Regions from separate parts of the Actinocorallia sp. A-T 12471 genome, predicted to be linked through region 2. Evidence: riboswitches for the same ligand, from Rfam matches in the RefSeq annotation. Region 2 holds a riboswitch; the other holds the start of a gene.
The links. A riboswitch is a leader RNA that binds a small molecule or an ion and turns the genes downstream of it on or off. The one in region 2 is predicted to bind cyclic di-AMP.
Positions count from the first base shown of each region.

Region 1: another riboswitch for cyclic di-AMP. It lies ahead of R9X44_RS02540 (C40 family peptidase); the one in region 2 lies ahead of R9X44_RS25690 (CHAP domain-containing protein).

Region 1 covers NZ_JAWZTE010000001.1:541,121-544,517, reverse strand. The annotation lists gene typA (translational GTPase TypA) at 1-1,639, opposite strand, end outside; cyclic di-AMP (ydaO/yuaA leader) riboswitch at 1,832-1,974, shown strand; gene R9X44_RS02540 (C40 family peptidase) at 1,980-2,873, shown strand; gene R9X44_RS02535 ((deoxy)nucleoside triphosphate pyrophosphohydrolase) at 2,870-3,274, opposite strand; gene R9X44_RS02530 (SEC-C domain-containing protein) at 3,325-3,397, opposite strand, start outside.
Region 2 covers NZ_JAWZTE010000010.1:230,972-234,368, forward strand. The annotation lists gene R9X44_RS25685 (hypothetical protein) at 1-311, opposite strand, end outside; gene R9X44_RS25690 (CHAP domain-containing protein) at 389-1,198, opposite strand; cyclic di-AMP (ydaO/yuaA leader) riboswitch at 1,211-1,366, opposite strand; gene R9X44_RS25695 (C40 family peptidase) at 1,468-1,986, opposite strand; cyclic di-AMP (ydaO/yuaA leader) riboswitch at 2,034-2,234, opposite strand; gene R9X44_RS25700 (NlpC/P60 family protein) at 2,673-3,397, opposite strand, start outside.

The sequences.
Region 1 (3,397 bases), on a different contig from region 2:
TGATGTTCACGCTCATGTCGTCGGCGCGCGAGTTCTCGCCGATGATCATGCCCTCGTAGACCTCCTGCGCGGGGTCGACGAACAGGGTGCCGCGCTCCTGGAGGTTGAACATCGCGTACGTGGTGGCGACGCCGGCGCGGTCGGAGACGAGCGAGCCCGTCGGACGGGTGCGCAGCTCGCCGAACCAGGGCTCGTACTTCTCGAAGACCTGGTGGGCGATGCCGGTGCCGCGGGTCTCGGTGAGGAACTCGGTGCGGAAGCCGATGAGGCCGCGCGCGGGGACCAGGAACTCCATCCGGATCCAGCCGGTGCCGTGGTTGGTCATGTGCTCCATGCGGCCCTTGCGGACGGCAAGGAGCTGGGTGACCGCGCCGAGGTACTCCTCGGGGATGTCGACGGTCAGGCGCTCGACGGGCTCGTGCAGCTTGCCGTCGACCTGGCGGGTGACGACGCGGGGCTTGCCGAGGGTCAGCTCGTAGCCCTCACGCCGCATGGTCTCCACGAGGATAGCCAGCGCGAGCTCGCCGCGGCCCTGGACCTCCCAGGCGTCGGGGCGGTCGGTGGGCAGCACGCGCAGTGACACGTTGCCGATGAGCTCGCGGTCGAGGCGGTCCTTGACGAGGCGGGCGGTGACCTTGGTGCCCTTCTCGCGGCCGGACAGCGGGCCGGTGTTGGTGCCGAGCAGCATCGAGATCGCGGGCTCGTCGACGGTGATGAGCGGCAGCGGGCGCGGGTCCTCGGGGTCGGCGAGGGTCTCGCCGATCATGATGTCGGAGATGCCGGCGATGGCAATGATGTCGCCGGGGCCCGCGGACTCGGCGGGCTTGCGCTCCAGCGCCTCGGTCATCAGGAGCTCGGAGATCTTCACCCGCTCGACCGTGCCGTCGGCCTTGCACCAGGCGACCTGCTGGCCCTTCTTGATCGTGCCGTTGTGCACCCGGCACAGCGCGATACGGCCGAGGTAGCTTGACGCGTCGAGGTTGGTGACGTGGGCCTGGAAGGGCGCGTCGGGGTCGAAGGCGGGGGCGGGGATCGTCTCGCGGATGACCTGGAACAGCGGCTCGAGGTCCTCGTTGTCGGGCATCTCGCCGTTGCCTGGCTTGGTGAGGCTGGCGCGTCCGGCGCGGCCTGAGGCGTAGACGATCGGGAAGTCGATCTGCTCCTCGGTCGCGTCGAGGTCCATGAACAGCTCGTAGACCTCGTCGATGACCTCGGCGATCCTGGCGTCGGGCCGGTCGACCTTGTTGATGACGAGGATGACCGGCATCTTGGCCGACAGCGCCTTGCGGAGCACGAACCTGGTCTGCGGGAGCGGGCCCTCGGAGGCGTCCACGAGCAGGACGACGCCGTCCACCATGGACAGGCCGCGCTCGACCTCGCCGCCGAAGTCGGCGTGGCCGGGGGTGTCGATGATGTTCAGCAGAAGGTCACCGTGGCGGACCGCGGTGTTCTTCGCCAGGATCGTGATGCCCTTCTCCCGCTCGAGGTCGTTGGAGTCCATGACCCGTTCGTCGACGGACTGGTTGTCGCGGAAGGCGCCGGACTGCCAGAGCATGGCGTCGACCAGCGTGGTCTTTCCGTGGTCGACATGGGCGACGATGGCTACGTTGCGCAGGTCATCACGGGTGGCGATGGGCATGAAGGCACGCTCGGTTTCGTGTCGGATTCGCCGCGTGGAAGAAGATCGGATGACTCACGAGCCGGCGGCGGCAGATAGCTGTACCCCACGATTCTAGTGGCTTCCCGCCGGTGCCACGCTGGCCGCCCTCCCCACCCCCGGCCTTGACCGTCTCTTTTGGGTTATTTGTCATGATTTGACGTCTTTCGTAGGCTGCGGCGCGTGCCGAGTCCCCGCGCCTCGCGGGGAGCCGGGGACCCATGTGTTTCCCCCGGGGTGAATCCGCTCCCCCAGCGGTAGGGCGTCCTCCCGCCCGAACCCGTCAGCTAACCCGGTAGGCCGTCGAGAGGAGAGACCCCCGTTGAAGGGCGTCCGTTTCACCCTTGCCGCCGTCGTGCTCGCCGGCGCGGCCTCCCCCCTGCTCGCGCCGCCCGCCGGGGCCGCGCCCAAGCCCGACCCCGACCGGCTCCAGCAGCGCCTTGACGGACTCGAAGGCCAGGTCAGGGACCTGGACAAGGAGATAGCCGCCGACCAGAAGGCACTGCTCGCCGCGCAGAACGCCGCGTTCGCGGCGGCCGCCGAGGCCGACCTGCGCCGGGCCGCCCACCGCGACCTCGTCGACCAGGTCGCCGCCGTTCCCCCGCCCGTCAACCTGCTCCAGGCCGCGTTCCTGCGCATCGCCGGATCACCCTCCGACGACCTGGAGACCCGCAGGGACGCCGCCGCGCAGGCCGCCGCCGACGCCGACGCGGCGGCCGAGACCGCCCGCGCGCGGCTCCAGGAGACCGTCGACAAGGTCGAGCGGATCCGGGACGCCCGGGCCGTCACCGCCGCGAGGATCACCCAGGTCAAGGCCGACCTGCGCGACGCCTACACCTACCAGGGCGTCACCGTGTGGGGCGGCGGGACCGCGGCGGTGGCCACCCGCGCGGCGCTCGACCAACTCGGCGACCCCTACGTCTGGGCGGCCGCCGGGCCCGACGCGTTCGACTGCTCGGGCCTCGTCGTCTGGGCGTTCGCGCAGGCCGGGAAGCCCGGCCTGCCGCACTACACCGGGGCGCTGTGGGACCGGGGGACGAAGGTCGCCAGGTCGGCGCTGCGGCCCGGCGACCTCGTCTTCTTCAACGCGAGCCGCAGCCATGTCGGGATCTACATCGGCGAGGGCAAGTTCGTGCAGGCGCCGTCGTCCGGAGATGTCGTGAAAATCACACCACTGGCCGACCGGCGCGACTACAACGGGGCGGTCCGGATCTAGCGGTCGCGCAGCAGGCGCGGGCGGACGGCGTCGACCACCGGAAGGTCGCCGGGCAGCCAGGCGACGGAATCGAGCTCGTCCGCGCCCAGCCAGCGCAGCGCCGAGTGCTCGAGCGCCACGGGACGGCCCGCGATCAGGCGGGCCGTCCACACCCGCAGGACCCCGGCCTCGCCGATCGGCCAGTCGCCGCCGATCCTGTCGAGCAGCTTGACGGTCACCGCGAGCTCCTCACGGCACTCGCGGATCAGGGCCGCCTCGTCGGACTCGCCGGGATCGACCTTGCCCCCGGGCAGCTCCCAGCCCCCGGCCAGCGACGACGGGGCGGCCCGCTGCGCCGCGAGCAGCCGTCCGCCCTCGATGATCGCCGCGCCCACCACGACGGGCACGCCCGCGCCCGCCACTCGACCGACCGAACCGTCTGAACCGTCTGAACCGAACAAGGAAACCTCCCTCACACGGCGGGCCGCCCGCAGCACTTCTTGTACTTCGCGCCCGACCCGCACCAGCACGCGTCGTTCCGCTCC
Region 2 (3,397 bases):
TTCTCGACGGTCTCGCGCCACGTGGCGAGCGGCAGCGCCGACAGCGCGGCGAACAGCTCGGCCTGCCGGGCGGCGAACCCGGGCTCGGCCGGATCGACCGAGGCGAGGAAGCCCGCCTCGTCCCCGGCGAGCACGGCCTTGGAGCGGGCTTCGAGCAGGGCGTTCACCGCCGACGCCGTCGGGCCCGTCGCGGTCGGGGCAGGGTCCGCGCGGCATCCCGCGAGCAGCCCCGCCGACGCCGTCAGCACCCCCGCGCGCAGCACCGCGCGGCGGCTGCGGACGCGCGAAGGCCCCGGTGCGTCGGACTCCATGGGCAGCGATCCTATGACCGCGCCCGGATTCCGAGGCTCCGGGGCCTTTCGACTGATCGGCTTCAGTACGCGGGCCGTCAGCCCTTGTACTCGGGGTAGCCGTACCCGACGATCTGGCTGGCGGACCGGACCTTCTCCTGGACCTTGTTGCCGGTGTTGCCCTCGACGGTGTGGATCGTGCCGTCGTCGTCGACGTGGTCGACGATGCCGACGTGCACGATGTCGTCCAGGCCCTTCTCACCGTTCCAGTTGAAGAAGACGATCGCGCCGGGCTTCGGCGTGGTGCCCCAGCGGCCCTCCTCCTTGAACCACTTCGCGTGCGCGATGGTCCAGGCGTCCTGGCCGACGGAGTCCTTCATGCCGGTCTCCTCGGCGACCCAGGAGACGAACATGTTGCACCACTCGGCGGCGAGGTAGGCCGACCGGCTGCCGCCGTCGCGGGCGACGGTCTCGGCCGCGCGCTGGGTCTGGGAGTACCACTCGCCGAACTTGGTCTTGCCGCTGGAGTCCTCGGCCTGGCCCAGCTGGGTCTTGGCCTTGGCGACGAACTCCTTGGCGGTGACGCCGGCGATCGCCTGCTCCTCGTCGGCCGCGCGCTCGGCCTGGTCGTCGGACCTGGTCTGCGCGTCGGCGTCCTTGGCGCCCGTCGCGGCCTTGGTCTTGCCGTCCAGCTTGACCTGGATGGCCGACAGCCCGCCCTTGTTGACCGCGCCGAGGCCGGCCAGGTTCATCGCGGACGCGGTGACCTCGGCGGAGGACTTCTCGTTCTCGTTGAGGGTGTTGGCGTGGGCGGCTGCGCCGAAGGTGCCACCGAGGAGGCTGGCGGCGAGGAAACCGCCGGTGAGCTTGAGGGTAAGAGCAGTCTGCTTGGCGTGACGACCGGACATGCGTTCTTCAACTCCTGTTTTCCATGCCGCCTACCGGGTTAGCTGACGGATTCGGGCCTGGAAAGAGCCCTACGGTGGCAAGCCACCGATTCACCCCGTGCCGATCACTGCGGATCGACGAGTGGGTCCCCGGCTCCGCGCTGGGCGCGGACTCGGCGGGAGGACGGCCCCCAGACGTTCGAGGGCCTGTCCCGCGTGCATTGACTGTTGAGGTTCGCGGCGGAGACTCCGGAGGGTCTCGCGGGAATCCCCGCCGTGGGTGCGCGCGCCTAGTAAGGGCGCACGGCTCCGTTGAAGTTCTTCTTGCGGTAGCTGTCGAGCAGTACCTGGCGGACGTGGTCACCGGTGCGGGGAGAGTGGATCATCCACACCTTGTTGCCGGACACCTTGGAGACGATGCCGACGTGGCTTCGGCCTCCGTAGAAGAAGACGAGGTCTCCGGGGTAGAGGTCCTTCCACTTGATCTTCCGGCCGACGTGGCCGTAGATCGACGTGGTGGTCCTCGGCAGCTTTACGCCCGCCTTGCGGTAGACGTAGCCGACCAGACCGGAACAGTCGAAGGAGTTCGGGCCGGCCGCGCCGTAGACGTACGGCTTGCCCTTCTTCTTCTTCGCCCAGGCCAGGGCCTTCTGCGCGGTCTTCTTGCGCTGGGCCCAGGTCTTCTTTTTCTTCTTGGTCGCCTTCTGCGCCGTGGCCGTGGCTTCGACCGGGGCCGCCTGCGCCGGGACCGAGATGAGGGCCACCGGAGCGAGCACCGAGGTTGCGAGCAGGCCGGAGGCCAGCCGCACACGCCGGGCGGAAGGCAGGCGAGTGCCAAGGGTGCGAGACAGGGGAATCTCCTTCTTCCTTACGCCTACCGGGTTAGCTGACGGGTGCGGGCGGAAGTGGAGAAGTGCCCTACGGCCTGCCGCTTTGGGGAGCGACCTGGCCGATTAACCCCACCGCGGGCATGGCTCGAACCCTTTGGGGGTGGTTCGGGGTGCCTGCGGGTTGGGTCCCCGGCTCCGCGTTGACGCGGACTCGGCGTGAGCCGTCGCGGTCTCGGGCGTGATGGGGCCCGGGATGAGCCGGACGCGCTCGCGTCCATGGCTCGACCGCACGACTGCGGTTTGGATTTGTCGGTGACGCCGACGCCCTAACAGGGGCTCAGATCGCACTGTCCTACGCTTCACTGCGCGGCGCGGGTGTCGTCCTAGACACCGGCTCTCGGATCAGGCTGGTCGGCGGATGTACCACGGGTGGCGCCTGGGGGGAGCCACCGCCCGGCAACGTTCGGATAACGCTGCCTTCAACTCGAAGGTACCAAAGAAACAGCGAAAGGCAAATGCCCCGCAAAGATGACCACGGGCAGGTATGCCCAGGTGAAGCGGGCTATGAAGGGAGGGTGACACAGGTCTCACCCCGCCGGGGAGCCCTTCGGGACCCCTAAAACGCCCTATAGCGGGCGTTTCAGGGGTGTTACGCGGGGCTGACGCTACGGCCGTCCGGCGCCGATGAAGCGGTCGCGGTAGTAGCCGGAGGTAACGGAGACGATCTCCACGTTTTTACCCGTCCGGGGGGCGTGGATCATCTGCCCGCCGCCGACGTACATGCCGACGTGGCCGAGGCCGCTGAAGAACAGGAGATCGCCGGGCTGGAGGTTGTCGTACGACACGCGGGTGCCCGAGGTGGCGCTGTACTGCGAGGCGGCCGTGCGCGGCAGGGCGACCCCCGCGGCGGCCCAGGACTTCATCGTCAGGCCCGAGCAGTCGTAGCCGGTGGGGCCGGTGCCGCCGTAGATGTAGGGCTTGCCGAGCTGCTTGTAGGCGAAGTCGAGGGCGGTGCGGGCCGGGCCGCTCGCCGGGCCTGTGTAGGTGCCGCCGACGGGCCCCGACGCGGTCGGCGTGTCGCCGCCGAGGCTCGCGACGAGGTCCTTCTGCTTCTTGATCGCCTTGTCGATGACCGCCTTCTGGTCGCCGATGTCCTTGACCTTGGCGTTGACCTTGTCGAAGGCGTCCTGGGCGTTGCCCTTCTCGCGCTCCATCCGCTGGGTGGAGGCGAGGAAGTCCTTGATCTTGTCGCCGCGCTGGCTCGTCACGTGCGAGAAGATCGACACCTGGTCCAGGACGTCCTGCGGGTCGCCGGAGGACAGCAGGGCGGTGATGTTGCTGATGTCGCCGGTCTTGTAGGCGTCGCTGGCCATCTGGACGATGCCCTCGC